2 regions of the Allobosea sp. P5_A5 genome follow, and region 1 is predicted to be linked to the other one. Evidence: predicted binding sites of a transcription regulator. Region 1 holds the regulator's gene; the other holds the start of a gene.
The links. The regulator PhoB, encoded in region 1, activates phosphate uptake and scavenging genes when phosphate is short. The targets are predictions, from matches to a motif close to TGTCATNNANCTGTCAT.

Region 1 (14,582 bases):
CTGTTCATCGGCGGGATCGTGCCGGGCATCCTGATGGGGCTGTCCCTGATGGTGATGGTCGCGATGATCGCCAAGCGGCAGGGCTTCCGGAAGGAGCCTTTCAAGGGCTTCCGCGAGATCGGCCGGACCTTCTTCAAGGGCTTCTTCGCCCTGATGACGCCGCCGCTGATCCTGGGCGGCATGTTTTCCGGCGCCTTCACACCGACCGAGGCCGCGGCAGTGGCCTGCATCTACGCGTTGTTCCTCGGCTTCTTCGTCTACCGGACGCTTGAGCTGAAGCAGATCGGCCCGATCCTGATCGAGACGGTGGAAACGACGGGCCTCGTCACGGTGCTGGTGATGGCGGCGGGCGCGCTCGGCTGGTGCATGTCGATCTCGCGGGTGCCGCAGACGCTGACGCCGCTGATCGTCGAGACGATCAAGGACCCGCTGGTCTTCCTTCTGGTCTGCAACCTGATCCTGCTCATCGTCGGCTGCTTCATGGAGGCGCTGGCGGCGATGCTGATCCTGATCCCGATTCTGGTGCCGGCGGCGAACAGCTTCGGCATCGACCCGGTTCAGTTCGGCATCATCATGATCCTGAACCTGATCCTGGGGACGATCCATCCGCCGATCGGCGTCGTGCTGTTCGTGGTCACGCGCATCGCCAACGTCTCGTTCGAGACGATGTCCCGGGCGATCCTGCCCTGGCTCGTGCCGCTGCTGGTCGTGCTGGCGATGATCACGCTCTGGCCGCCGCTGACGACCTGGCTGCCGAACCTGCTGATGGGTCCCTGAGGCCGGCTGGGCCGTCATTGCGAGGAGCGTAGCGACGAAGCAACCCAGAATTGGGTTGGCCGGTCAGCCTGGTCTCCCTGGATTGCTTCGCTGCGCTCGCAATGACGGTTTGGTCGGGTCGAAACCGATCCAGCTCTTTCAGCTCTCCGGCTCGCCGCCCTTGGCGAGATAGCGGCTCACCGTGACGACGATCTCGTCGTCGAGCGAGCCGATCGCCTTCTCGTCCTTGTCCGCATAGGGCACCGACAGAAGCACATGGCGGATCGCCTCGAGCCGGGCCCGAAGCTTATCGTTGCTGCGGACGACGTGCCACGGCGCCTCGCTCGAACTGCGCGCCAGCATCTCATCGAAGGCATGGGAATAGTCGTCGAAGCGCGGGATCGCCTCGAAGTCGATCGGCGAGAGCTTCCAGCGCTTCAGGGGATCATGCCAGCGGGCGTGCAGACGCTGCATCTGCATCTCGCGGCCGATGGTGAGGAAGAGCTTGATGACGCGGACGCCGTCGCGCACCAGCATGCCCTCGAAGACCGGCGCCTCGCGGAGAAAGGCTTCGGTCTGCTCCGGGCTGCAAAAGCCCATGACCCGCTCGACGCCGGCGCGGTTGTACCAGGAGCGGTCGAAGAACACGATCTCGCCTGCTGCCGGCATGCGCGCGGCATAGCGCTGAAAATACCATTGCCCCTTCTCGGTGTCCGACGGCTTGGACAAGGCGACGATGCGGGCCTCGCGCGGATTGAGGTGCTGGGTGAAGCGGGCGATGGTGCCGCCCTTGCCCGCGCCGTCGCGGCCTTCGAAGACGATGACGATGCGCTCGCCTTGCTTGGCGGCCCAGCGGGATAGCTTCTGCAGCTCGATCTGCAGCGGCTCCATCTCGCGCTCGTAGCGCTTGCGCTTCATCCGCTTGCCATAAGGATAGTGGCCGCTGTGATAGGCGGCGTCGACGATCGCTTCCGGCAGCGTATCGGCCTCGATGTCGAAGCCTCCGTTCTTCGCGGCCCTGGATTTCTGCGCTTTTGTCGGTTTGATCTTCTGGCTCTTGGCGGCGGCGTCCATGGCCGGCTCGGCCTCGGAGGAAATCCGGATCGTGTCCTTCATCTCCGAGCCTGAATTCTTCTTTTTCATGGTTTTACCTCGTCGTCCGCAATCCAGCCGCGTCGGCCATAAGCCTAGCCGGCTGTCTCACCAAAGGGAATTGACGCCCTCGGTGCATATGCGCAGGAAGAGCCGGGCCGACAACAGGCGGCAGCTCCGGGCGTTTCAATGATCGACATCGCCGTTCTTCCTCCCGCGACCGCGCGCAGCCTGATCGATGCCATCGGCGCGCCGGTCGTGCTCCTCGACGAACAGGGGGTGGCGCAAGCGCTGAGCCCGGCCATCCGGGCGCTGATTCCGGGGCTGGAGATCGGCAAGCTGCTCGCGCTGGTGCTGCGCGACCCCGACCTGATCGAGGCAATCGAACAGGTCTCGCGACGCGGCGGGCGCGAGATCATCGAGCTGATCGAGCGTGTGCCTGTCGAGCGCACCTTCCGCATCCATATCGCGGCCTTCTCCGGCAACGGACGGCGGCACGCGACGCTGCTGACATTCCAGGACCTCAGCGAGCAGCGCGTCATCGAACGGATGCGGGTCGATTTCGTCGCCAATGCCAGCCATGAGCTGCGCACGCCGCTGGCGTCGCTGCTCGGCTTCGTCGAGACCCTGCAAGGGCCCGCCCGCAACGACGAAAAGGCGCGCGAACGCTTCCTCGGCATCATGCGCGACCAGGGCCTGCGCATGGCGCGGCTCGTCGACGACCTGCTGTCGCTTTCGCGCATCGAGCAACGGGCGCATGTCGCGCCCGATACGCCGGTCGATCTTGCCGGCATCTCGCGCGAGATCGTGGATTCGCTGACGCTGATGGCGCGCGAGCGCGACGTTTCACTGAAACTCGCAGTCCCGTCCGGGCCGGTGCAGGTGCCGGGCGACCGGGACGAATTGCTGCGGTTGATGGAAAACCTCGTCGAGAACGCGATCAAATATGGAAAGCGCGGCGGCGAGGTTTCGATCACCGTCGTGGCGCAGGACGACGAGGCCAGCGTCGGCGTACGCGACGACGGACCTGGCATCGCCCCCGAGCATCTGCCGCGGCTGACCGAGCGCTTCTACCGCGTCGACACCGCGGCCAGCCGGGAGGCGGGCGGCACGGGCCTCGGTCTGGCGATCGTAAAGCACATCGTGCTGCGCCATCGCGGCCGGCTGACGATCGAGAGCAAGCCGGGTGAAGGCGCGACCTTCAAGGCGATCATGCCGCGTTTCCACGCGCATCGCGGCGGCTGACTTTGGGTTGCATCGGGCTTTCATGACAGCTTTCGTGACGAAATGTCATGTGGCTGTCATATGGAGGGTGTTCTGACAGGGTCGCTGAAGCAGAGACCCAGTGAGGACATCTCAATGCGCAAAATTCTCGTTCTCGCGGCCGTAGCCGCCGGGATCGCCGGTCCCGCCCAGGCTGCCGACATCACCGGCGCCGGCGCGACCTTCCCGTTCCCGATCTATTCCAAATGGGCCGAGGCCTACCAGAAAGAGACCGGCACGGGCCTGAACTACCAGTCGATCGGCTCGGGTGGTGGTATCCGCCAGATCAAGGCGAAGACCGTCGCCTTCGGCGCCACCGATGCCCCGCTCAAGGGCGAAGAGCTGACCAAGGACGGCCTCGTCCAGTTCCCGACCGTGATGGGCGGTGTCGTGCCGGCCGTGAACATCGTCGGCATCGAGCCCGGCAAGCTCAAGCTCTCGGGCGAGATCGTCGCTGGGATCTACATGGGCGAGATCAAGAAGTGGAACGACCCCAAGATCGTCGCGCTCAACGGCGATCTGAAGCTGCCCGACGCCAACATCAACCCGGTCTATCGTTCCGACGGCTCGGGCACGACCTTCGTGTTCACCGATTACCTCTCCAAGGTTTCGCCGGAGTGGAAGACCAAGATCGGCAACAACCAGTCGGTGCAGTGGCCGGTCGGTATCGGCGGAAAGGGCAATGAGGGCGTCTCGGCTTCGGTGAAGCAGGTCGCGAACTCGATCGGCTACGTCGAATACGCCTACGCCAAGCAGAACAAGCTCTCCTATGCGCTCGTGAAGAACGCCGATGGCAACTTCCCGATGCCGACGATCGAGGCGTTCCAGGCGGCTGCCGCCACCGCCGACTGGAAGGAACAGCCCGGCTTCGGCATCTCGCTGAACAACCAGAAGGGCAAGGATGCCTGGCCAATCACCTCGGCGACCTTCATCCTCGTCCATGCCAAGCCGGACAACGCCGCCGACGTGCAGGCTGCGCTGAAGTTCTTCGAGTGGGCCTACAAGAGCGGCGACAAGCTGGCGACCGACATGGACTACGTGCCGCTGCCGACCAAGCTGAAGGACGACGTCCGGGCTGCCTGGAAGGGCGTGACCGACAATTCCGGTAAGCCGATCTTCTGATCGCCTGCCGATCTCTGGATAGGTTAGACACCGAGGCGCAATTGAAGCCTCTCGCCGTCATGGTCGGCCTTGTGCCGACCATCCACGTCTTCGCTGGTCGAATGTCGTGTTCAAGACGTGGATGCTCGGGACAAGCCCGAGCATGACGTGGCGGGCCGACATTGAACCTTTAACTTACCCCTCTCTCGTTATGGGATAGGGGCCCGCCGGAGCCTCGCGGATGACCGCAGTGACCGACATGACAAGCCTTCCCGGCACAGGACCCGCGATCCGCAAGGCGCCGAAGGCGACGTTCGATCTCGTTTTCCGCCATGCCAGCTTCCTTGCCGCGCTGCTGGTGCTGGTGCTGTTGGCCGGCATCATGCTCTCGATGGTGATCGGCGGCTGGCCCGCCTTCCGCGAGTTCGGCTTCGGCTTCATCACATCCAGTGTCTGGGATACGCAGAACGATCAGTACGGCGCCTGGCCGGCGATCGTCGGCACGCTCTCGACCGCGCTGATCGCGCTTCTGATCGGCGTGCCGCTTTCGCTCGGTATCGCGATTTTCCTGACGCAGCTGGCGCCGGCCTGGTTCAAGAAGCCGGTCGCGACCGCGATCGAGCTGCTCGCCGCCGTTCCCTCGATCATCTACGGCATGTGGGGGCTCTTCGTCTTCGCGCCGCTTTTCGCGCAATATGTGCAGATCCCGCTGTCGAACGTCGTCGAGGGTATGCCGGTCATCGGCACGATCTTCTACTCGCGCTCGCCGTCGGGCCTCGGCATCTTCACGGCCGGCATCATCCTGGCCTTCATGATCGTGCCCTTCATCGCCTCGATCACCCGCGACATGCTGGAGCAGATCCCCTCCGTGCTGCGCGAAAGCGCCTACGGCATTGGCGCCACGACCTGGGAGGTCGTGCGCCATGTGCTGGTGCCGCAGGCCGGGGTCTCGATCATCGGCGCGATCATGCTGGGTCTGGGGCGCGCGCTCGGAGAGACGATGGCGGTCACTTTCGTGGTCGGAAACGCCAACCGGCTTTCGGCCTCGATCCTCGATCCCGGCTCGACCATCGCCTCGCGTATCGCCAACGAGTTCAACGAGGCAATGGGCCTGCAGCTCAATTCGTTGATCGCGCTGGGCTGCATCCTGTTCTTCGTCACCTTTGTCGTCCTTGTCATCGCGCGGCTGCTTGTCGCCCGCGTCAAGAAGTTCTGAGGCTGGGACCTGAGATGAGCATGAGCACCGCCTCCGCCCCGGCAACCTCCTCCCACATCCCGTGGGGCCGCGTGCGCCCGGCCCGCCGCACGGCCGACAGCGCGATGAAGATCATCGCGACGAGCTTCACCTTCATCGCCATCTTCGTGCTGTTCTGGATCCTCGGCATGCTGATCGTGAAGGGCATCGGCGGGCTCTCGCTCGCGACCTTCACGCATGTCACGCCGGGTCCGGGCTCCGAGGGCGGCGGTCTCGCCAACGCGATCGTGGGCTCGATCGTGCTGACCTTCCTCGGCATCGCGGTCGCGACGCCGGTCGGCGTGCTGGCCGGCACCTGGCTGGCGGAGTACGGCCGCAGCTCGAAGCTCGCCAACATCATCCGCTTCATCAACGACATCCTGCTTTCGGCGCCCTCGATCCTGATCGGCCTGTTCGTCTACGTCATCCTGGTCGAGCCCTTCCGGGGCTATTCCGGCTGGGCCGGCGGCGTGGCGCTCGGCATCATCGCGATCCCGGTCATCGTGCGCACCACGGAAGACATGCTGAGCCTGGTGCCCGGCCCGTTGCGGGAGGCTGGCTCGGCGCTGGGCGCACCGCCCTCCGTGGTGATCACCGCCGTGACCTGGCGCGCCGCGAAATCGGGCATGGTCACCGGCATCCTGCTGGCGCTCGCCCGCATCGCCGGGGAGACGGCGCCGCTGATCTTCACCGCGCTAAACAACAATTCCTGGTTTTCGCCCAGCCTGGCAGGCGGCATCGCCAATCTGCCGGTCACGATCTACCAATTCGCCTCCGCGCCCTATGAAAACTGGCAGCAGCTCGCTTGGGCGGGGTCGCTGATCATCACCATGTCCATCCTCATCCTTTCGCTCATCGCCCGGCGTATCGTCGCCGGCGGTAAGTGAGAACTGAAACCGCATTATCGCCCCGACCCTGAGGGACCTCAGTCGATGCTCTCGACCCTTGAACTTTCCCCGCAGACGCTCGACGCCGCTGCTCCCGTCCGGATCGCGGTGAAGAACCTCGATTTCTACTACGGCGAGCACAAGGCGCTGAAGAACATCAGCCTCGACTTCCGCGACCGGCACGTCACGGCGCTGATCGGCCCGTCGGGCTGCGGCAAGTCGACCCTGCTGCGCATCTTCAACCGGATCTATTCGCTCTATCCCGAACAGAAGGCGACCGGCGAGGTCATGCTCGACGGGCGCAACGTCATCTCCAACGACGTCGACGTCAACGAACTGCGCTCGCGTGTCGGCATGGTGTTCCAGAAGCCGACGCCGTTCCCGATGTCGATCTACGACAACGTCGCCTTTGGCATCCGCCTGTACGAGAAGCCGCCGAAATCCGAGCTCGACGATCGCGTCGAGGGCGCGCTGCGCCGCGCCGCGCTGTGGGACGAGGTCAAGGACAAGCTCCGGAGCTCCGGCATGGGCCTCTCGGGCGGCCAGCAGCAACGCCTGTGCATCGCGCGCACCATCGCGCAGAAGCCAGAGGTGATCCTGTTCGACGAGCCGACCTCGGCGCTCGACCCGATCTCGACCGGCAAGATCGAGGATCTGCTGGAGCAGCTGAAGAGCGATTTCACGATCGCCATCGTGACGCACAACATGCAGCAGGCGGCCCGCATCTCGCAGTACACCGCCTTCATGTATCTGGGTGAGGTGATCGAGTTCGCGCCGACGAACACGATCTTCATGAACCCGGCCAAAAAGCAGACGCAGGACTACGTCACCGGCCGGTTCGGCTGAGCGGCGATTTTGTTTCGTATCGGCTTGCCCGAAAACCGGTTTCCACTTTTCGGGCCGATGCGCCGGAGGAGCACCACATGACCGACCACATCGTTCGTTCCTACGATACCGACCTTGAAGGCATCCGCCGCAGCCTCGCCGAAATGGGCGGGATGGCGGAGCGCATGCTCGGCGACTCGACCGTGGCGCTGGTGCGCCGCGACACCGCGCTCGCCCAGAAGATCATCAGCGCCGACCAGCGCCTGGACAATCTCCAGCGCGAGGTCGAGGAGAAGGCGGTGCTGACCATCGCGCGCCGCCAGCCGCTCGCCAACGACCTGCGCGAGCTGATCTCGGCCATCCGCATCGCCGCCGACATCGAGCGCGTCGGCGATCTCGCCAAGAACATCGCCAAGCGCGCAGTGGCCATCGCCGGCCAGTTCCAGCCGCCGCACCGCGCCGTCGTCGGCCTCGAGCACATCAGCCGGCTGGTGCAGGCCCAGCTCAAGGACGTGCTCGACGCCTATGCCGCCGGCAACGAGCAGAAGGCGCTGGAGGTCTGGCGCCGCGACGACGAGATCGACGCGCTCTACACCTCGCTGTTCCGCGAACTCCTGACCTATATGATGGAAGACCCGCGCAACATCACCTTCTGCACGCATCTTCTGTTCTGCGCCAAGAACATCGAGCGCATCGGCGACCACACCACCAACATCGCCGAGACCATCCACTATCTGATCACCGGCGACTCGCTCGATACGAACCGGCCGAAGCTCGACACCACGAATATTTCGCTCGAGCCGGTGGAAAGCTGACGCAGATCGCCCGGCGGGGTCTGCACCCGTCATGGTCGGCCCCCGTCATGTCGGCTCTTCGCCGACCATCCACATCTTCCTTCGGCGAGCGTGGTGTTCGAGACGTGGATGCTCGCCCCAGGGCTAAGCATGACGGGGAGAGCCCGCTGAACGCCAAGAACGGAACCAGCCATGGCCGCACGCATCCTGATCGTCGAGGACGAAGAGCCGCTCACCCTGCTCCTGCGCTATAATCTCGAAGCCGAGGGCTTCGAGGTCGACAGCGTGGCGCGGGGCGACGATGCGGAGCTGCATCTGCGCGACTCGACGCCGGACCTCGTGCTTCTCGACTGGATGCTGCCCGGTCTTTCCGGCATCGAGCTGTGCCGCCGCCTTCGCTCGCGCCGCGACACCGAGCGCGTGCCGATCATCATGCTGACCGCGCGTGGCGAGGAGACCGAGCGCGTGCGGGGCCTCGCGACGGGTGCCGATGATTACGTCGTCAAGCCGTTCTCGCTGCCAGAGTTGATCGCACGCATCCAGGCTCTCTTGCGCCGGGCGAAGCCGGGGCATGTCGCCGGGCTGCTGCAGGCGGGTGATCTCGAACTCGACCGGACGACGCGCCGCGTGCGCCGCGCCGGCAGCGAGCTGCATCTCGGGCCGACCGAGTTCCGCCTGCTCGAATTTTTGATGCAGGCGCCGGGCCGGGTCTATTCGCGCGCCCAGTTGCTCGATGCCGTCTGGGGGCGGGACGTCTATATCGACGAGCGTACCGTCGATGTGCATGTCGGGCGGCTGCGCAAGGCGATCACCCCCACCGACATGAAAGACCCGCTGCGCACGGTGCGCGGCGCGGGCTATGCCTTCGACGAGACGTTCGCGCGCGGCTGATCCCTGTGGAGGCCCGGCACCTCAGGCGCGGGTGCCGGCGTCGAAGGTCGCTGCTTCCGACAAGAGCCAGGCCAGCAATTCGTCGAGCCCCGACCGTTTCGGCGCGTCGCGCTTCAAGGTCAGCCAGCAGCCGATCGCGCTGGCGAAGCCGAGGTCGAGCGGGTTGACCAATGCGCCTGAAGCCAGTTCCTCGGCGACATAGCAGCGCGGGGCCAGCGCGACGCCAAGTCCCGCGACGGCCGCCCGCGTGATCACCGAATAATAGCCGTAGCGGACGGTATGGGCCGGCACGGCACCGCGCAGGCCATGGGCCTCGGTGAACTCGGCCCAGAAGGTCGGCATCTGGAAGTGCTGCAGGAGCGTCATCTTCTGGATGTCGCCGGGCCGCCTGAAGCCGCCCATGCGCTCGATCAGTTCCGGCGCTGCGACCAGCGCCACGTCGCGGCCGAAGAGGTAGTGTGCCTGCCGGTCCGGCCAGGGCGGCGTGCCGTGGTTGATCTCGATATCCGGCTCTTCACTCTCGCTCTCGCTGACATAGTTGGTGAACTGCACGTCGATGCCGGGATGAGCCTGGGCGAAGGCGGGAAAACGCTCCATCAGCCAGCGCTCGCCGGCGACCGCGACCATATGCAGGCGGATCGGCCGGGCGATGGCGGCGCGCTCGGTCAGCCGCATCGCGCCGCGACCCATCTGCTCCAGCGCGGCTTGCGCGTAAGGCAGGTAGATCGCGCCGGCCTCGGTCAGCTTCAGCCCCAGTGGGTTTCGGTCGAACAGCATCACGCCGAGGTGCTGTTCCAGCGACAGAATCTGCTTGGAAACCGCGCTTTGCGTCAGGTTGACCTCAACGGCGGCCCGCGCCGTCGAGCCGAGGCGGGCAACGGTTGCGAAGGCTCGCAGTGCGGTCGATGAAGGAGGTGGCCGGCCTGCGGCCATAGGGTATTCCTTTTGCGACTAGGGCCGGGAGATGGTTTCGTTTGCTGGCTCGCCGGTCAAGAGGTCATTCTGCCCGAGGGGCAGGAGCCGGCAGCATGAACCAGACGACGCGTCTTTGGGGTGGCCGGTTCCGCAAGCCGCCGGACCCGCGGCTGATGAAGCTGTCGAGCGCGGCCGGCGAGCATGCCCGGCTGGTGCCGCAGGACATCGCCGGGAGCAAGGCGCATGCGGCTGAACTGGCCCGAGCGGGTCTGCTGGATGCGGCAGAGCGCGAGACGATCCTTGAGGCACTCGATGCGATCGCGGCTGATTTTGCTGCGGGCCGGATTGCGCCGAGCGCTGGGGACGAGGATGTCCACACCTTCATCGAGCGCGTGCTGACCGAGCGCACCGGTGTCATCGGCTCGAAGCTGCGGGCAGGGCGCTCTCGCAACGACCAGGCGGCGAATAATCTCAAGCTCTATCTGCGGCAGACGTCACGCCCGCTCGGAGGGATGCTCGCGGATCTGCTGACTGCAATCGCCGACCAAGCGGAGCAGCATGCGGCAAGCATCTGTCCGGGCTTCACCCATTTGCAGAACGCCCAGCCGGCGACGTTCGGGCATTGGCTGATGGCGCATGGGCAGGTGCTGCTGCGCGATGCCTCGCGTCTCGCGGACTGGGAAAAGCGCGCCGGGCAGTCGCCTTTGGGCGCGGCGGCCTTTGCGGGTTCGGCGATCACGCTGAACCCGGAACTGAGCGCCACGGCGCTCGGCTATGATGCGCCCTTCGAGAATTCGGTCGATGCGGTGGCGGCGCGCGACCATGTCGCGGAATTCCTGTTCGTCGCGGCGCTGACACTGACCAACCTCTCGCGGCTCGCCGAGGAGGTGACACTGTGGACCTCGCGCCAGTTCAGCTGGGTCACGCTGGACGACGGTTTCGCCACCGGGTCCTCGATCATGCCGCAGAAGAAGAACCCGGACATCGCGGAAATTGCGCGTGGGCGCGCCTCGCGGCTGGCCGGCGACGTGGTGACGATGCTGGGAGCGTTGAAGGGGCTGCCGCTTTCCTATAACCGCGATCTGGCGGAGGATAAGCGGACGGCTTTCGACGCGGTGGACGTGCTGGAGCAGGTGCTGCCGGCCTTCGCCGGGCTGATCGCCAGCATGGAGGTGCATACCGCGCCGATGCGGGCGCAAGCCGGGCTGGGCTTCACGCTGGCGACGGAGGTCGCGGACTATCTCGCGCGCAAGGGAATTCCCTTCGCCGAGGCGCATGAGATCACGGGGGCGCTGGTGCGCTATTGCGAGGAAATGGGGCGCGATCTTGAAAGGCTCGACGCTGTCGATCTCCGGGCCGTCGATCCACGGCTGGATGCCGGCGTGCTGGACTGCCTGACGCTCGACGCGGCTGTTGCGGCCCGCAGCGGTCATGGCGGCACCGCTCCGGCACAGGTCGTCGCGCAGATCGGCCGGTTCCGCGAAAAGCTTGCCGCCTTCGAGGGCTGGTGCGGGGAAGGGGCGTTGCGATGAGCGGAGCGGTCTCGCATGTCGGCGGCGAGGAGCTGGCGCGTGTCGCTGGCCTCCGGATCGTGCCGCGGCGTTTTTACGGGCGCTGGATCGCGGCTGTGCTCATCATCGCCGTGCTGGTGTGGATGGGCTTCGCCTTCGCCAAGGGCGACATCGCCTGGCCGGTCGTCGCGCAGTTCTTCACCGCGCCGGCGATCCTCTCAGGCTTGGGCAATACGCTGATCATGACGGTCTGTGCGATGGCGCTCGGCGTCGTGCTCGGCGTCGTCTTCGCGGTTATGTACATGTCGCCCAATCCCGTGCTGCGTGGGGTGGCGCTGTTCTACATCTGGTTTTTCCGGGGCACGCCGCTGCTGCTGCAACTGCTGATCTGGTTCAACCTCGCGCTGGTCTTCCCGACTATCGGTATCCCCGGCCTTTTTTCGTGGCGCACCATCGACATCATCGGGCCGTTCATGGCGACCCTGCTTGGGCTCGGCATGAACCAGGGCGCCTATACGGCTGAGGTCGTGCGCGGCGGCATCCTCTCCGTCGATACCGGCCAGACCGAAGCCGCCAAGGCGATCGGCATGACGCGGCTGACGACGCTGCGCCGGATCATGCTGCCGCAGGCGATGCGCGTCATCATCCCGCCGGTCGGCAACGAGGTGATCAGCATGGTGAAGCTGACCTCTGTCGCCAGCGTGATCCAGTATTCGGAAATCCTGCGCAACGCGCAGACGATCTATTACGCCAATGCCCGCGTCATCGAATTGCTGATCGTCGCCGCCGGCTGGTACCTGATCGTTGTGACGCTGCTGCAGATCGGCCAGTATTTCCTCGAACGCTATTACTCCAAGGGCCGGGGCACGCGCCGTCCCGCCAAACGCGCCGCCGTGCCGCGGGAGGCAGCATGAGCGCGGTTGAAATAGTGACTGGCGCGCCTGCGATCGTCACGATCGCCCATGTCAGCAAGTTCTTCGGCGAGCTGAAGGCGTTGAACGACGTTTCGCTTTCGGTCGCGCCCGGCTCCGTGCAGTGCATCATCGGGCCGTCCGGCTCGGGCAAATCGACGCTGCTGCGCTGCATCAACCAGCTCGAGAAGATCGACAAGGGTGCGATCGCCGTCGATGGCGAACTGATCGGATATCGCCGCGCCGGCGAGGAGCTGCATGAACTCAGCGATGTCGAGATCGCGCGTCAGCGGCTCGCCACCGGCATGGTGTTCCAGCGCTTCAACCTGTTCAACCACATGACGGCCCTGCAGAACATCATCGAGGGGCCGCTGACGGTGTTGAAGCAGCCGCGCAAGCAGATCGTCGCCGAGGCGATGGCGCTGCTGGAGCGGGTCGGCCTCGCCGAGAAGCGCGATTCCTATCCGAGCGAACTGTCCGGCGGCCAGCAGCAGCGCATCGCGATTGCGCGTGCGCTGGCGATGAAGCCCAAGCTGATGCTGTTCGACGAGCCGACCTCTGCGCTGGACCCCGAACTGGTCGGCGAGGTTTTGACTGTGATGCACGATCTCGCGGCGTCGGGCATGACCATGATCGTCGTCACGCATGAGCTCGGCTTCGCGCGCGAGGTGGCAAGCGACGTGGTTTTCATGGACAAGGGCGAGATCGTCGAGCAGGGGCCGCCGCAGACCGTGCTGGTGGCACCGACGCAGACGCGCACCCGTGACTTCATCGCCGCCGTGCTCAAGTGATTTCGCTGAAGGTTCGATCCGCTTTGTCGTCATTGCGAGGAGCATAGCGACGAAGCAATCCAGAGGCGGCAGAGCTCTACGTCCCCTGGATTGCTTGTCTGACGCTCGCAATCACGGTGGGGCTGGTACGCAGAAGATACGCTTTCAAACAACCGAGGGAGAAAACCAGATGCTTCGCATGACATTGACGGCGGCGCTGCTTGCCGCGACCACGCTCGCCGCCCAGGCGCAGGCCCTGCCGGAACGCATCAAGACCGCCGGCAAGCTCGTCATCGCGACGCAGCCGAACTATCCGCCGATCGCCTTCAAGGACCCGGCGACCAACCAGCTTTCCGGCTTCGACATCGAACTGGGCGAAGCGATCGGCAAAGAACTTGGCCTCAAGGTCGAGTGGCAGGAGACGGCCTTCGCACAGATGCTGCCCTCGATCCAGACCGGCCGCGTCGATATGGCGATGGCGGGCATGAGCGACCTTCCGGCGAGGCGTGAGCAGGTCGATTTCGTCGATTATCTGGTTTCGGGCGCGCAGTTCTACACGGTCACGCCGTTCAAGGATCAGATCAAGACTCCGGAAGACCTCTGCGGCAAGACGGTCGGCGCCAGCCGCTCGACCAACTGGCCGGTCCAGATCGGCGAGTGGAGCCAGGCCAACTGCGTCGCCAAGGGCAAGCCCGCGATCAACGTCGTCGGCACCGAGGGCTCGGTCGATGCGCGCACGCAGCTCAAGACGCAGCGCTTGCAGGCGGCGGTGCAGGGCAGCGAGACGATGGCCCATTTCCAGAAGCTGGAGCCGAACACCTATATCCCGCTCGGCAAGCCCTTCACGATGACGCTGGTCGGCACGCCGCTGGCGAAGACGGCTGAGGGCACGCAATTGCGCGACGCGGTCAAGGGTGCGCTCGACAAGCTGCAGGCCAATGGCGGCTATGATGCGCTGATTGCCAAGTACGGGCTGGTCGACAATCCGCTGAAGCCGATTTCGCTTAATAAGGGCGAGTAAAGCGCTGGCACAACCGTCATTGCGAGGAGCGGAGCGACGAAGCAATCTAGGGGGGCGTCGAGCGCTGCCGCCCCTGGATTGCTTCGCTTCGCTCGCAATGACGGGTGCTTGATGGCTTCGTCCGGCCGCGCCCTTGCCCACGCGGCAGCGCTGCCGTAACCCAGAAAGGCCTTTCTCCGGACGACGCTGCCTCTTACATCATGACCGCCTCGCTCACCGACCGCTACACCGCCCTTGTCGAGGCCGGCGCCATCGAGCGCGATCCGGCGCAGGTCGCTGTGGTGAAGAGGCTTCAGTCGCTGGGCGAGACGCTCGCAGCGCGCCGGCTGGCCCGCAAGGGCAGCGCGCTGGGCTGGCTTTTCGGCCGCAAATCGGACACGGCAGAGGCACCGAAGGGGCTCTATATCTGGGGCTCGGTCGGGCGCGGCAAGACCATGCTGATGGACCTGTTCTTCGAGGGCGCGCCGGTGCGACGCAAGCGCCGGGTCCATTTCCACGAATTCCTGGCGGATGTGCATCGCCGCATCGGCGTCTACCGCCAGAAAATCAAGAGCGGCGAGGTTAGGGATGCCGACCCGATCGCGCCGGTTGCGGCCGATCTGGCCGATGAG
Region 2 (14,582 bases), on a different contig from region 1:
ACGCGGCGCGCTTTGCCGTTCTCGGCGACGTAGATCATCTTGCCGATACCGTCCGGCACCACCGCCATTTCGGGCACGACGATGGCGTTCTCGCGGCTGTCGATGACGATCGAGAGCCGCGCGAACAGGCCGGGCTTCAGGCTGAGATCGGCATTGGGCACGGTGGCGCGCAGGCGGATGGCGCGGCCGTTGACATCGACGACCGGGTCGATGGCGAAGATCTGCCCGGTGAAGGCGCGGTCCGGCGCGGCATCGATCCGCACCTGCACAGGCTGGCCGGTCTTAACGCGGGCAAGATAGATTTCCGGCACGCGGAAGTCGATCTTGATCGGGTCGATATTGGTCAGGGTGATCAGCGTCTTGCCGACCGGCACATAATCGCCGACGCCGACTGAGCGCAGGCCGACGACGCCGCTGAACGGCGCCACGAGCGTCGATTGCGCCAGCTTCGCCTTGCCGAGCTGGAGCCGCGCCTCGCTGGAGGCGAGCCGCGCGGTGGATTCGTCGAGCGCGACCTGCGTGCCCGAGCCGCGCGCAACCAGCCCCTTGAGCCGCTCGTTGGTGTCGCGCGCCAGGCCGAGATCGGCCATGGCCTGCTTCAATTCGGCGTCGAGAATGGCGGTATCCAGCTTGACCAGTTCCTGCCCCGCCTTGACGCGCTCGCCCTCCTTGAAGCCGAGCGCGACGACGCGGCCGGCGATTTCCGGTGCGATCACGATGGACTCGTCGGCCGCCAGCGTGCCCAGCGCCTCGACCTCTTCCTTCACGGTTATCAGCTCGACGGCGGCGACCTCGACCGGGATGGCGCGGGGCGCAGCCGGAGCACTGGCCCGGGCCGGCTCGCCCCCGGCCAGATAGTGCCGATAGCCGTAATATCCGCCACCTGCGAGGCCAGCGACCAGGAGGAGGAGAACAAACCGCTTCATCGGGACATCGGCTCCATGACGTTGGATTAGTCTTATCTGGAACGATCCACCCGACCAGATGCGCAAGCGCCACATACGCCCGGAAATGGACGGTTTTGAATCAATCCGGCGCTGGCCTTAGCGTTTCCGGCACCGATGCAAGATGCCTGCCGGCCATCCCTGTCATCGGCTGCATGTGGCTCGCACAGCGCAGGCCCCAACGAACGAGACCCTGTCAGGCTTGCCGAAACCGCTCTGTATCCTGCCGTCGGCGGAGCCGGCATCCAAGGCCTATTCGCGGAACTCACGAAAACGTTGGCTCCGTGCCTGCGCCGCACGCGGGACGGGAAGCAGGTCTTGCGCCCGTCATGCGGCCGTCATCTGCCGCGCCTAGCAGTCACCGCATGCAAGGGCCGTGGCCGGGTTAAATCCGGTGGCGGGCCATGCCTCGCCCTGTCCGGGATCGCCTCATGCTGCGTATCGAAGGCCTGACCAAGCGCTTCGGCGACAAGAACGCCGTCGACAACGTCTCGCTCTCGATTCCCAAGGGCGAGATGGTCGGCGTCATAGGTCGCTCCGGAGCCGGCAAATCGACGCTGCTGCGGATGCTGAACCGCCTCGCCGAGCCGAGCGCCGGGCGCATCATCAGCGAGGACCGCAACGTGACGGCGCTCAAGGGCGCCGATCTGCGGCGATGGCGCCGCGACACCGCGATGATCTTCCAGCAGTTCAACCTCGTCGGACGCCTCGACGTGCTGACCAACGTCCTGCTCGGCCGTCTCAACCACCGTTCGCCGGCGCTGACGCTGGTGAAGAGCTTCTCCGAGGACGACAAGGTCCGCGCCATCGCCGCACTCGAGCGGCTCGACATGGGCCATCTGCTGGCGCAGCGCGCCGAAACCCTCTCCGGCGGGCAGCAGCAGCGCGTCGCCATCGCCCGAGCGCTGGTGCAGGAGCCGCGCATCATCCTCGCCGATGAGCCGATCGCCTCGCTCGACCCGCGCAACACCCAGGTTGTGATGGACGCGCTGTTCCGCATCAATCGCGAGGACGGCATCACCGTGATGTGCAACCTGCACGACCTCGACATCGCCGCGAAGTATTGCGACCGGCTGATCGGCATGGCCGGCGGCAAGGTCGTGTTCGACGACGTGCCCCAGGCGCTGACCCGCGAGGTCGCCGCCGAGCTTTACGGCATCGAGGCCAAGGACGCCGGCGCAGAGGCGCTGGATGCGCTCGACGCCATCGTCTCCTCCGAAGCCATGCGCGCCAAGCGCGAAAAGATCGCCTGACCGGCCGCGCCCGCGCCGCCCAGACGAGCCTGCCCGACTACGAACCTGCCCGATCGATCAAGCCGTTCCCAACAGGAGCATCCACCATGCTGACCCGTCGTCACACCCTCAAGCTCGCCGCCGCCGGCCTCGCCGCTGCGGCCGCCCCTGCCTTCGCGCAAGACTGGAAGGCGAAATATCCCGAGCTGATCTTCGCGATCATCCCGGCCGAGAACGCCTCTGGCGTCGTCGAGCGCTACACCCCCTTCGTGGATTATCTCGCCAAGGAGCTCGGCACCAAGGTCACGCTGCGCATTGCCAACGACTACGCCGCGATCATCGAAGGCCAACGCGCCGGCAACATCCATATCGGCATGTACGGCCCCTCCTCCTTCGCCCGTGCCCTGATGACCGGGGCCAAGGTCGACGCCTTCGCGATCGAGACTAACATCGACGGCACCAAGGGCTACTATTCTGTCTTCTACGTGAAGAAGGACTCGCCCTATCAGAAGATCGAGGACCTGAAGGGCAAGAACCTCGGCCTCGTCGACCCGAACTCGACCTCGGGCAACAACGTGCCGCGTTTCGCGCTGAACAGCATGAAGATCGATCCGGAGACCTTCTTCTCCAAGGTCGTCTACACCGGCAGCCACGAGAACGCGATCATTGCCCTGCAGCAGGGCACGATCGACATGGCCGCCAACTGGTGGAACGACGAGCAGGAATCGAACCTGCTGCGCATGTCGCGCAAGAACATGGTCAAGGCGGACGACTTCCGCATCATCTACAAGTCGCAGCAGATCGTGAACTCGCCGATGGCCTACCTCACCGACCTGCCGAACGACCTCAAGACCAAGATCCGCGCCGCGGTGCTCAACCTCGCCACCAAGGACAAGGCCGCCTTCGACAAGATCTATGAAGGCAAGCAGGGCCCGCTCGTCGCCGTCGACAACGCCGCCTACGATCCGATCGTCGACCTGAACAAGTTCGTCGACGAACTCCGTAAGAAGAAGTCCTCGTAAGCCTTGTATTCTTTCCGATTAGGGCGCGAGGAACCCTCTCCCGGAGGGAGAGGGCAGGGTGAGGGTCGGCCAGCAGACATGTTTGCTGAGCCCCAACCGCTGCTGCGGTGAGATCTTGCCTCGCTGGTCTGAGGGCCTACACCTCACCCCTGCCCCTCTCCTTACAGGAGAGGGGTTCCCCGCGCCTGATCGGGCCACGGACGCAGAATTCATGACCCTCGCGATCGACCGCAACGACCCGGCCGTGCGCGCCCACGCCGAGACCTATCGGCAGGCGGCCGGCGCCAAGCGCCGCCAAGCCTTGATCGGTGCGGCCATCTTTCTCGTCTGCGTCGTGCTGGCGGCGCGCGGATCGGAGGTCGATCCGGGCAAGTTCTTCGACAACATCCATCGCTTCCCGAACTACATCTGGCAGACCGTGCCGAGCCTGCATTGGGCGACGCTCGGTGCCGATCTCGGCGAATGGTACTGGGGCCTGCATCGCTGGCTGCGCCTGCTCTGGCAGACCGTGCTGATCGCCTATGTCGGGACGGTGCTCGGCGTCGTCGGCGGCTTCGCTCTGTGTTTCGCTGCAGCCGGCAATCTCGGCAGCGCGCCCTGGCTGCGCTTCGGCCTACGCCGCTTCCTCGAATTCTGCCGCACCGTTCCCGATATCGTCTTCGCACTGATCTTCGTCATCGCCTTCGGGCTCGGGCCGCTGCCCGGCGTGCTCGCCATCGCGATCCACACCATGGGCGCACTCGGCAAGCTCTTCTCCGAGGTGGTCGAGAACATCGATCTGAAGCCGGTCGACGGCATCGCCGCGACCGGCGGCAGCTGGTGGCAGATCGTCCGCTTCGCGGTCGTGCCGCAGATCCTTTCCAACTTCGCCAGCTATGCGCTGCTGCGCTTCGAGATCAACGTGCGCGGCGCCTCCATCATGGGCTTCGTCGGCGCCGGCGGCATCGGCCAGGACCTGATCGAGGCAATCCGCAAGTTCTACTACAGTGACGTCAGCGCTATCCTGCTGCTGATCATCCTCGCCGTGATGCTGATCGATCTCGGCACCGAGCGCCTGCGCCACGCGCTTCTGAGCCGGGAAGGCCGCTGATGAGCTCCGCCATCACCGCCGCCGAGCGCGCCGACATCCTCGCCCGGCACCGTGACGCGATCCGGGGCTCCCTCACGACCCGTATCGCCACCATCGGCACGGTGGTCGGGCTGCTCGCGCTGTTCGTCTATGGGCTGACCACGCTGGAGACAACGCTCTGGCGCGTTCTCACCGGGCTGAACAATCTCGGCACCTTCATCGTGCTGATGCTACCGCCCGATCCCGGCTCCTGGACGCGCGCGCTGATCTTCGTCAGGGCGCTGTTCGAAACCGTTGCCATCGCGTTCCTTGGAACAGTCCTCGCCGCGATTCTCGCTCTGCCGCTCGGGTTCATTGCGGCGCGCAATGTCGTCGCCAATCGCATCGTGCATTTCCTCGCGCGGCGCTCGCTCGACACGATCCGCGGCGTCGATGCGCTGATCTGGGCGCTGATCTGGGTCAATGTCGTGGGCTTAGGCCCCTTCGCCGGCATGCTGGCGATCATGACCAGCGACCTCGGCGCCTTCGGCAAGCTCTATTCGGAGGCAATCGAGGCGGCGGACCGCAAGCCGGTCGAGGGCGTCGCTTCCGTCGGCGGCGGCAAGGCCCATGAGATCCGCTTCGGTCTGCTGCCGCAGGTGCTGCCGGTGATCGCGAGCCAGGTGCTCTACTTCATCGAGTCCAACACCCGCTCCTCCACCATCATCGGCATCGTCGGCGCCGGCGGCATCGGGCTGTATCTCGCCGAGACGATCCGAACCCTGGAATGGCAGCAGGTTTCCTTCCTGATCCTGCTAATCCTTGCGGCAGTCTCGGCGATCGACTTCCTGTCGAGCAAGCTGCGCTTCGCGATCATCGGCAAGCGGGCGGTGTAGCGGGAGAGGCGACCTAGGAAGACCCGAGCGTCTTGCACACCGTCATGCTCGCCCTCGTGGCGAGCATCCACGTCTTGAACACGACGCTCGATCAGAGAAGCCGTGGATGGTCGGGACAAGCCCGACCATGACGGGACGAGCGCCCCGCTCAATCCCCGAACGGCTCGATCACCATCTCCATGCGCTCGGCCGCGAAGACGCTGGTGACCAGATGGATCGGCGTCAGGTCCGGCAGGGCGTCGATCGCCGTCGAGATCATCACGGCCGCCTCGGGAGCGATCTCCAGCAGATCCGCCTCGGCCTCGTCGACGATGCGCGCCGTCAGCCGCGTCGACAGGCGCACATAATCCGCGATGCCATAGGCCTTGAAGGCGGCGGTGATCGAGCCTTCCGCCTTGCGATACACCTGGTCGAAATCGGGAAATCGCTCGACCGAAAGCCAATGCGTTCCGGTGCCCATCGGCGTGCCGTCCGCGAGGCTCAGGCCCCGCAGGCGCCAGAGCGGTGTCCCGGTCTTCAGGCCCAGCGCCTTGCAGGCCGACGCCTCGCCCAAGACCTGCTCCGACGAGAGCATTCGACTTGTCCCGACGAGGCCCAGCTTGCCCATATTGGTGCGCATGCTGACCCGCCGACCGATCGGATAAGGCACGCGCCGCGCGCTGACCTGGGTGCCGCGCCCGCGCGCGACCGTCACCAACCCGAGATCGGCAAGATGCCGGAACGCTTGCCGCACCGTGTGGCGATGCACGCCGTAGCGCTCCGCCAGCGCGACGGAGGCCGGCAGCGTGTCGCCCGGCCGATAATCCTCCCGCTCGATCGCCTGCGCGAGTTCGTCGGCAATCCGCCGCCAGGCCGTTCCACCCTCGCCATCCGCGCCGATCGGAAGCGTTACATCCGTCATCAAAATTTCATCCAAAAAGTATAGACATTCACCGACCGAGATATCATAGTCTAGACATTCAAGATTGACCAGCGAGCCGGCGGATGGACACCCAAACAGCCCGACAGCGATGGATGGCGGTAATCGCCCGCGCCTCCCGCGACGAGATCGCGACGCTCATTGGCACATGGCCCGAGCATGAGGTGCTGAAGGCACCCGAGACCGGGACCGTGATGGTCGAGGGCCGCGCCGGCGGCGCAGGCCGGCGCTTCAATCTCGGCGAAGCCACGATGACGCGCTGCGTGGTGCGGCTCTCGAATGGGCGGATGGGCTTTTCCTATGCGCTCGGCCGCGACCACGCCAAGGCGCGGCTCGCCGCCGTGATCGACGCCCGCCTTCAGGACGAGGTCGAGGGTGGAGCCCTTCAGTCCGGCATCGCCGCGCTGGACGAGGGCCAAAAAGCCCGCCGCGAGCAGGCCTCGCGCAAGGCGGCGGCGACCAAGGTCGATTTCTTCACGCTGGTCCGGGGGGCGTGATGACGAACCAGGCTGTCATCACCGCCGGCTTTTCCGATCCGGTCTTCCAGTCGCAGGCGGCTTTCCGCACGCTGCTGGCCGCGCTGTCTGAGCCCGGCTTGCCCCTTGCCATCACGGATGCCATCGCCGCCCCCGAAGGGCTGCATCCGGCGACCGCCACGGCCCTGCTGACGCTCGCGGATTACGAGACGCCGGTCTGGCTACCCGAAGCGCTGCGCAACGGCCCGGCCGGCGCCTGGCTGCGCTTCCATTGCGGCTCGACCCTGACCGAAGACCCGGCGCAGGCCGCTTTCGCCGTGCTCGACGCCGGCGTCGCCGAGCCGAAACCGTCCGCCTTCGATTCCGGCTCGGACCAGTTTCCGGAACGCTCGACCACGATCATACTGCAATGCACGGCGCTGGAGGGCGGCGATGCCCTCAAACTCTCCGGCCCCGGCATCGAGAGCACGCGTGAGATCGCCCCGCAGGGCCTGCGCGCCGGATTCCATGACGAATGGCGCGACAACGGCGCGCTCTATCCGCTTGGCGTCGATCTCATCCTGACCTGCGGCGAGCACCTGATCGGCCTCCCGCGCACGACGCAGATCGAGGAGGCCGCCTGATGTACGTTGCCGTCAAAGGCGGCGAGGCTGCCATCCTCGCCACGCATGATCTGGTCGCGGAGGCGCGTCGTGGCGACCCGACCGTGCCGGAGATTTCGGTGGCCCAAATTCGCGAGCAACAGGGCCTCGCCTGCGCCCGCGTTATGAACGAAGGCTCGCTCTACGATCGCGACCTCGCGGCGCTGGCGCTGAAGCAGTCACAGGGCGACGTGATCGAGGCGGCGTTCCTGATGCGCGCCTACCGCACCACGCTGCCGCGCTTCGGCTCGTCGGAGCCGCTCGATACCGCCGCGATGGCGATCCGCCGTCGGGTCTCCGCGACCTACAAGGATTTGCCCGGCGGGCAGGTGCTTGGCGCGACCTACGACTACACGCACCGCTTGTTCGATTTCGGGTTGATGGAGAACGCAGCCGTCATGGCCGGGCTTGGCCCGGCCACCTCCGAAGGAGAGGGCGCCCGAGCCCCCATGCCTGGGGATGCTCGGGTCAAGCCCGAGCATGACGGCCTGAAAGCTCCGCTCGACACCCACATGCCGCGCGTGCCCGACATTCTCGGCGCCGAGGGCCTGATGGAAGCGGAAGTACCGCCCGAAGGCGATCCCCGCCCTTTCGACTTGACGCGCGACCCGGTCTCCTTTCCGGCCGGCCGCGACGTGCGCCTGCAATCGATGGCACGCGGCGACGAGGGCTTCCTGCTTGGTCTCGGTTATTCGGTCCAGCGCGGCTACGGCAACAGCCACCCTTTCGTGGGCGAGGTTCGCGTCGGCGAGGTCTCGGTTGAATTCGTGCCGGAGGAGCTAGGCTTCGCTGTCGATCTCGGCGAGGTCACCTTGACCGAGTGCCAGATGGTCAATCAGTTCGACGGCTCGAAGGACGTGCCGCCGCAATTCACCCGCGGCTACGGCCTCGTCTTCGGCCATGCCGAGCGCAAGGCGATGTCGATGTCGCTGGTCGACCGGGCGCTGAAATGCCGCGACTTCGGCGAAGCGGCGGAATACCCGGCCCAGCAGGACGAATTCGTTCTCTACCACTCCGACAATGTCGAGGCCGCCGGCTTCGTCGAGCATCTCAAACTACCTCATTACGTCGATTTCCAGGGCGAACTGGAGCTGATCCGTCGCATCCGCAGGGAGCGCGAGGAGCGATTGGCCCAGGAAAGCGACACCCTGCAGGAGGCAGCGGAATGACCCTTCATCTCCCCAAACTCAGCCCCCATCCTGAGGAGCCGCGTAGCGGCGTCTCGAAGGATGCTCCAGCACCCTCTGAAACATCCTTCGAGACGAAGCCTGCGGCTTCTCCTCAGGATGAGGGCTTTGGAGAAACAAAGCCGGCTTACAACTACGCCTATCTCGACGAGCAGACCAAACGGATGATCCGCCGCGCCTTGCTCAAGGCCGTCGCGATCCCCGGCTATCAGGTGCCGTTCGGCTCGCGCGAGATGCCGCTGGCGCGCGGCTGGGGCACCGGCGGCATCCAGGTCACAGCCGCAATCATCGGCCCGGCCGATACGCTAAAAGTAATCGACCAGGGCGCCGACGACACCACCAACGCGGTCTCGATTCGCCGCTTCTTCGAGCGCACGGCCGCTGCCCGCACCTGCGAGGCGACGCAAGACGCGACGATCATCCAGACCCGCCACCGCATCCCGGAAGCGCCGCTGAAAAGCGGGCAGACCATCGTCTATCAGGTTCCCCAGCCCGAGCCCTTGCGCAAGCTGGAGCCGCGCGAGGCCGAGACCCGCAAGATGCACGCATGGGCCGAATACGGGCTGATGCAGGTGAAGCTTTACGAGAGCATCGCCCGCTTCGGCGAGGTGACGACGACCTACGACTATCCGGTGCTGGTGAACGGCCGCTATGTCACGGCGCCCTCGCCGATCCCGAAATTCGACAACCCGAAGATGCACAACTCGCCGGCGCTCCAGCTCTTCGGCGCCGGCCGGGAGAAGCGCATCTACGCCATCCCGCCCTATACCAGCGTGAAGAGCCTCGATTTCGAGGACCATCCCTTCCGCATCCAGAGCTGGACGCAGCCTTGCGGCCTTTGCGGCGCGAGCGACAGCTATCTCGACGAGGTCATCATCGACGACCAGGGCGGACGCATGTTCGTCTGCTCCGACAGCCACTTCTGCGAGACGCGCCGCGCGGACGGCCATCGCGGGACGATGCTGGGGGACGCGACCGCGAGCGGGCTGGTCGGAAAGGCCTCGTCATGACCCTCCGCATTTTTGATGCCCCGCCCCGTCATGCTCGCCCTTGTGGCGAGCATGACGATGCAGGCCGTCCAGCCGGGAGCAACTTCATGACCCTCCACACCACCTTCCCCGACACCACCCTCGAACCCGCACTCCTCCTATCCGTCGCGAACCTCTCACGCTTCTATGGCGAGCGCATCGGCTGCGCGGACGTCTCCTTCGACCTCTGGCCCGGCGAGGTGCTCGGCATCGTCGGCGAATCCGGCTCCGGCAAGTCGACCCTGCTGCGCTGCCTCGCCGGCATCGACAAGCCCGATACCGGCGAGGTTCTGTTTCGCGGCGGCCCTGAGCCGCTCGATATCTACTCGGTGTCCGAGCAGGAGCGCCGCCGCCTGATGCGCACGGCCTGGGGCATCGTGCACCAGAACCCGCGTGATGGGTTGCGCATGGACGTGACAGCGGGCGGCAATGTCGGCGAGCGGCTGATGGATCGTGGTGACCGGCATTATGGCCGGATCCGCGAACAGGCGCTCGACTGGCTTGCTCGCGTCGAGATCGCCGGCGCCCGCATCGACGACAGGCCGCGCCAATTTTCCGGCGGCATGCAGCAGCGCCTCCAGATCGCCCGCGTGCTGGTCTCACAGCCGCGCCTCGTCTTCATGGACGAGCCGACCGGCGGGCTCGACGTCTCGGTGCAGGCCCGCCTGCTCGACCTGCTGCGCGTGCTGGTGCGCGATCTCGGCCTGGCCGCGATCATCGTGACCCACGACCTCGCCGTGGCGCGCCTGCTCACCGACCGGCTAATGGTGATGAAGGACGGCCATGTCGTCGAGCAGGGCCTGACCGACCAGGTGCTCGACGATCCTCATCATGCCTACACACAGCTTCTCACTTCGGCGGTGCTAAGTGTTTGAGCTGACCCTTTGTCATTCCGGGGCTTCGCGCAGCGAAGAACCCGGAACCCACGACCGGGTGAGCGATCGCGCCTGTCATGATCTTATCTCACCCAGTCGTGGGTTCCGGGTTCGCGCCTCCGGCCCGCCCGGAATGACAGCCTGCCCGTCACACCCGCGTCACCTCGCCGGAACAAGGCACTGACACCATGACCACGATGATCCAGGTCGAGAAAGTCGCAAAGAGCTTCACCCTGCACAATCAGGGCGGAACGCGATTGCCCGTCTTCGACGACGTCAATTTCTCCGTCGCAGCCGGCGAGGCGCTGGTCCTGGCGGGGGCTTCCGGGGCCGGCAAGTCGAGCCTGCTGCGCATCCTCTATGGCAATTACCGACCGACGCAGGGCTCGATCCGCATCACCCACGCCGGGCGGCCGGTCGACATCGTCTCCGCCGTGCCCCGCACCGTGCTCGACGTGCGCCGCCGCACGCTCGGCTTCGTCTCGCAGTTCCTGCGCGTGATCCCGCGCGTTTCGGCGCTCGATATCATCAGCGACCCGCTGCTGGCGCGTGGCGCGACGCCCGAAGCCGCCAGGTCCAAGGCCAAGGCCATGCTCGCCCGGCTCAACCTCCCCGAGCGGCTCTGGACCCTGGCGCCCGCGACCTTCTCCGGCGGCGAGCAGCAGCGCGTCAACATCGCCCGCTCCTTCGTCGATCCCTCGCCGATCATGCTGATCGATGAGCCCACCGCCTCGCTTGACGCCGCCAACCGCGACGTGGTCGTCGAGCTCATCGCCGAGGCGCGCGCCGCAGGCTCGGCGATTGTCGGGATTTTCCACGACGAGGCCGTTCGCGAAAAGGTCGCGACGCGCTATCTCGACATCACCGCTTTCCGGAAGGCCGCCTGACGATGCAGACCGTTCTCACCAACGCCAAGCTGATCCTCGAAAACGAGGTCGTCACCGGCACCATCGCCTTCGACGAAAGCGGCATCACGGCAGTCGATCAAGGCAGATCCTCCCTGCCGGGCGCGATCGACATCGGTGGCGACTATGTCGCGCCGGGCCTTGTCGAGATGCACACCGACAACATGGAAAAGCATTTCATGCCGCGCCCCAAGGTCTTCTGGCCGAACGGGCTGGCGGCGGCGCTGGTGCATGATGCGCAGATGGCGGCGGCAGGCGTCACCACCGTCTACGACGCGGTCTGCGCCGGCACGCCCTTCTCCGCAAAGGACTACCGCAAGGACATCTTTGCCGACGTCATGAAGGCCCTCGCCGAGGGCAAGCGCGAGAACGTCTTCCGCATCGATCACCGCATCCATATGCGCTGTGAGCTGACAAGTCCCGACCTTCTCGCCGATATCGAGCCCTATCAGGACGACGAACTTGTCCAGCTCGTCTCGCTGATGGACCACACGCCGGGCCAGCGCCAATGGCGCAACCTCGAACACCTCAAGACCTATGCCGTTGGCAACGGCAAGACGGTCGAGGAATTCGAGGACGACGTGGTGGTTCGTCAGCGCGAGGGCGCCGCCAACGTCGCCAAGAACTGGGCAAGCGTGGTCGATATCTTCCGCAGCCGTGACATCCCGCTTGCCACCCATGACGACACCACGCCCGACCATGTCGATGAGGGCATCGCCTCCGGTGCCGTGATCTCCGAATTTCCGACCACGCTGGAAGCGGCGGCGGCCGCCAAGAGCCATGGCCTCGCCACCGTGGCCGGTGCGCCGAACGTCGTGCGCGGCGGCTCGCATTCCGGCGGTGTCTCGGTCTCGGAACTGGCTGAGAAAGGCCTGCTCGACGGCCTGTCCTCAGATTACGTCCCGGCCAGCCTGCTGCAAGCCGTGCTCAAGCTCAACGACGACCACGGCATCGCGCTGCCGGAAGCGATGGGCATGGTGACGTGGAAGGTCGCTGACATCCTCGGCCTGAAGGATCGCGGCCACCTGAAACAGGGACTGCGCGCCGACATCGTGCGCTTCAAGAAACTGGGCGCGACGCCGGTCCTCGCCGCCGTCTGGTCGAAGGGCGAGCGCGCGTTTTGAGCGGCCCGCGCTACGCTCTCTATTACGCGCCGGCAGCCGACAGCGCGCTCTGGCGCTTCGGCTCGGGTGTCCTCGGCTATGACGCGCTGATCGCGGAGGACATCCCCTTCGCCGTCCCGCCCGGTTGCGGCCCTGAGGAATGGCCGGATCTGACGGCGGAGCCGCGTCGCTACGGTTTCCACGCCACCTTGAAAGCGCCGTTCGAGCTGGCGCAGGGGCGTGGCGAGGACCAGCTGCGGGCCTTCGCCCACAACTATGCGGCCGCGACGGAAAGCGTGGCGCTCGCCGGGCTTTCGATTCACGCGCTTGGCCGGTTCGTGGCCCTGATTCCGAGCGAGCCGAGCAACGCGTTACAGCGTTTCGCCTTCGCCATGGTGCAGGCTTTCGAGCCGTTCCGCGCGCCGATGTCGGAAGCCGATCGTGCGCGACGCCTCAAGAGCCCGCTGACCCCGGCCCAGCACGCCTATCTCGAAGCCTTCGGCTATCCGTATGTCGGCGACGCCTTCCACTTTCATATGACGCTGACCGGTTCGCTGGCGGCGGAACGCGTCGACCCGATCCGGCTGGCACTCGATCAGGCTTATGCGCAAGCCGTGCCGCGCGGTCCCGTCCTCATCGACCGCATCGCGCTCTACCGGCAGGACGACCGCGCCGGCCGATTCCGACTGCTCGATTCCCATCCCTTGGGATGAGTATCCGTTGTTGCGAGCACCGCGAAGCAATTCAGGAAGACCGGGTGAGGCATTCAGCCCAGTCCTCCTGAATCGCTTCGTCGCTGCGCTTCTCGCAAGGACGAGAAACGCTTCAGCGCTCCAGCGCCGTCAGCCCGCGCAGCAAAGCGACGAGATCGCTCGCCGCCTCGGCCACGCTGCGGTCGTTCAGGATCGTCACGATCCTGGCATGCTCGGCGGTCAGGGGGGCCTCGCGCGCCAGCCTTGCCGCGATGTCGGCCTCGCTCTCCCGCCCGCGCGCCGCCAGCCGCTTCGCCAACACGGCCGGGGGCGCGGTGATGTTGAGCACAACGACGCGCTGCGCCAGCCGTTCGGCCTCCGCGATGGTCCCGCGCGAGATGTTGACGATGACGACTGCGCCGGCCGCAATCGGCGCGAGCTCTGCCGCCGGAATGCCATAGCTCAGGCCATGCGCCCGCCAGGCCAGCGCCATCTCGCCGGCAGCCTCAGCTTCCGCGAAGGCCGCCTCGTCGCAGGAATCGTGATCCTCGGCCCCGGCCATCGCCGGCCGGGTGATCAGCCGCCGCGCGAAGCGGAAGCGCTCGTCGCCGGACAGCTCGGTACGCGCCGCATCCATCAGCGTGTCCTTGCCGGCGCCGGACGGCCCCACCACCAGCACCAGCGCTCCCGAGACCGGGGCGGACGAAACATCATCGGAGAGGAGTGAGGTCATGGCCGGCAAGAAACTGGGTCTGGAACCTGTGATCGACCCGACCGCGCAGGTCAGGCAGGCGACGCTCGGGCGCTATACCGAAATCGGCGCGCGCACCTTTTTCGCGGAATCGACGCTCGGTGACTACTCCTATGTCGTGAATGACGCGAATGTCATTTACACGACGATCGGCAAGTTCTGCTCGATTGCGGCGATGACCCGGATCAACCCCGGCAACCACCCGATGCACCGGGCGAGCCAGTCGCACTTCACCTATCGCGCGTCCGCCTATTTCGAGGATGCTCAGGACGACGACGCCTTCTTCGACTGGCGACGCTCGCATGCCGTCACCATCGGCCACGATGTCTGGATCGGCCATGGCGCGATCGTCCTCGCCGGCCGCCACATCGGCAACGGCGCTGTCGTCGCGGGCGGCGCCGTCGTCACCAAGGATGTCGCGCCCTACACCATCGTCGCCGGCAACCCCGCCCGCGTCATCCGCAGGCGCTTCCCCGAGGAGATCGCAGAGCGGCTGCGAGCTCTCGCCTGGTGGGACTGGGACCATGCCCGGCTTCGCGAGGGACTGGACGATTTCCGGAACCTGCCGGTCGAGGGCTTTCTCGACCGCTATGAATGACCCACGGCACAGCAGCCGGCCAAGTCCGATCTGATACGGTTTCAGCGGGGCCAGCATACATTTGTTAACGATGTTCTGCGATTGTGCCGGACGGTCCGCAAGACCGCTGGGCACATTCGAGGCATCGTCCATGGCATCGTCAGATCAACTCGCCGCGCGGCTGGATTTCATCGGGCTTGATGCCAAGGCGCAGTCCCGCATCCGGGATGTACGCGAGCCCCTGCAGGCGGCGATCCCGGCAGCGCTCGATGCCTTCTACGCCCAG

Region 2: phnC (phosphonate ABC transporter ATP-binding protein) is a predicted target of PhoB. The motif match lies at 1,270-1,286, and genes of this name have one in related genera.

What each region holds. Positions count from the first base shown of each region.
Region 1 covers NZ_JBFUKY010000007.1:141,169-155,750, reverse strand. The annotation lists gene AC1DR6_RS15410 (TRAP transporter large permease) at 1-777, shown strand, start outside; gene ppk2 (polyphosphate kinase 2) at 916-1,872, opposite strand; gene AC1DR6_RS15400 (ATP-binding protein) at 2,038-3,093, shown strand; gene pstS (phosphate ABC transporter substrate-binding protein PstS) at 3,208-4,233, shown strand; gene pstC (phosphate ABC transporter permease subunit PstC) at 4,454-5,428, shown strand; gene pstA (phosphate ABC transporter permease PstA) at 5,449-6,333, shown strand; gene pstB (phosphate ABC transporter ATP-binding protein PstB) at 6,379-7,179, shown strand; gene phoU (phosphate signaling complex protein PhoU) at 7,257-7,973, shown strand; gene phoB (phosphate regulon transcriptional regulator PhoB) at 8,145-8,843, shown strand; gene AC1DR6_RS15365 (LysR substrate-binding domain-containing protein) at 8,865-9,776, opposite strand; gene argH (argininosuccinate lyase) at 9,872-11,290, shown strand; gene AC1DR6_RS15355 (amino acid ABC transporter permease) at 11,287-12,183, shown strand; gene AC1DR6_RS15350 (amino acid ABC transporter ATP-binding protein) at 12,180-12,971, shown strand; gene AC1DR6_RS15345 (ABC transporter substrate-binding protein) at 13,150-13,971, shown strand; gene zapE (cell division protein ZapE) at 14,172-14,582, shown strand, end outside.
Region 2 covers NZ_JBFUKY010000010.1:146,356-160,937, forward strand. The annotation lists gene AC1DR6_RS18655 (efflux RND transporter periplasmic adaptor subunit) at 1-926, opposite strand, end outside; gene phnC (phosphonate ABC transporter ATP-binding protein) at 1,376-2,197, shown strand; gene phnD (phosphonate ABC transporter substrate-binding protein) at 2,284-3,198, shown strand; gene phnE (phosphonate ABC transporter, permease protein PhnE) at 3,410-4,288, shown strand; gene phnE (phosphonate ABC transporter, permease protein PhnE) at 4,288-5,142, shown strand; gene phnF (phosphonate metabolism transcriptional regulator PhnF) at 5,291-6,043, opposite strand; gene phnG (phosphonate C-P lyase system protein PhnG) at 6,127-6,558, shown strand; gene phnH (phosphonate C-P lyase system protein PhnH) at 6,558-7,160, shown strand; gene AC1DR6_RS18695 (carbon-phosphorus lyase complex subunit) at 7,160-8,347, shown strand; gene AC1DR6_RS18700 (alpha-D-ribose 1-methylphosphonate 5-phosphate C-P-lyase PhnJ) at 8,344-9,375, shown strand; gene phnK (phosphonate C-P lyase system protein PhnK) at 9,462-10,268, shown strand; gene phnL (phosphonate C-P lyase system protein PhnL) at 10,457-11,155, shown strand; gene AC1DR6_RS18715 (alpha-D-ribose 1-methylphosphonate 5-triphosphate diphosphatase) at 11,158-12,297, shown strand; gene AC1DR6_RS18720 (DUF1045 domain-containing protein) at 12,294-12,989, shown strand; gene phnN (phosphonate metabolism protein/1,5-bisphosphokinase (PRPP-forming) PhnN) at 13,102-13,701, opposite strand; gene AC1DR6_RS18730 (LbetaH domain-containing protein) at 13,700-14,317, shown strand; gene AC1DR6_RS18735 (methyl-accepting chemotaxis protein) at 14,448-14,582, shown strand, end outside.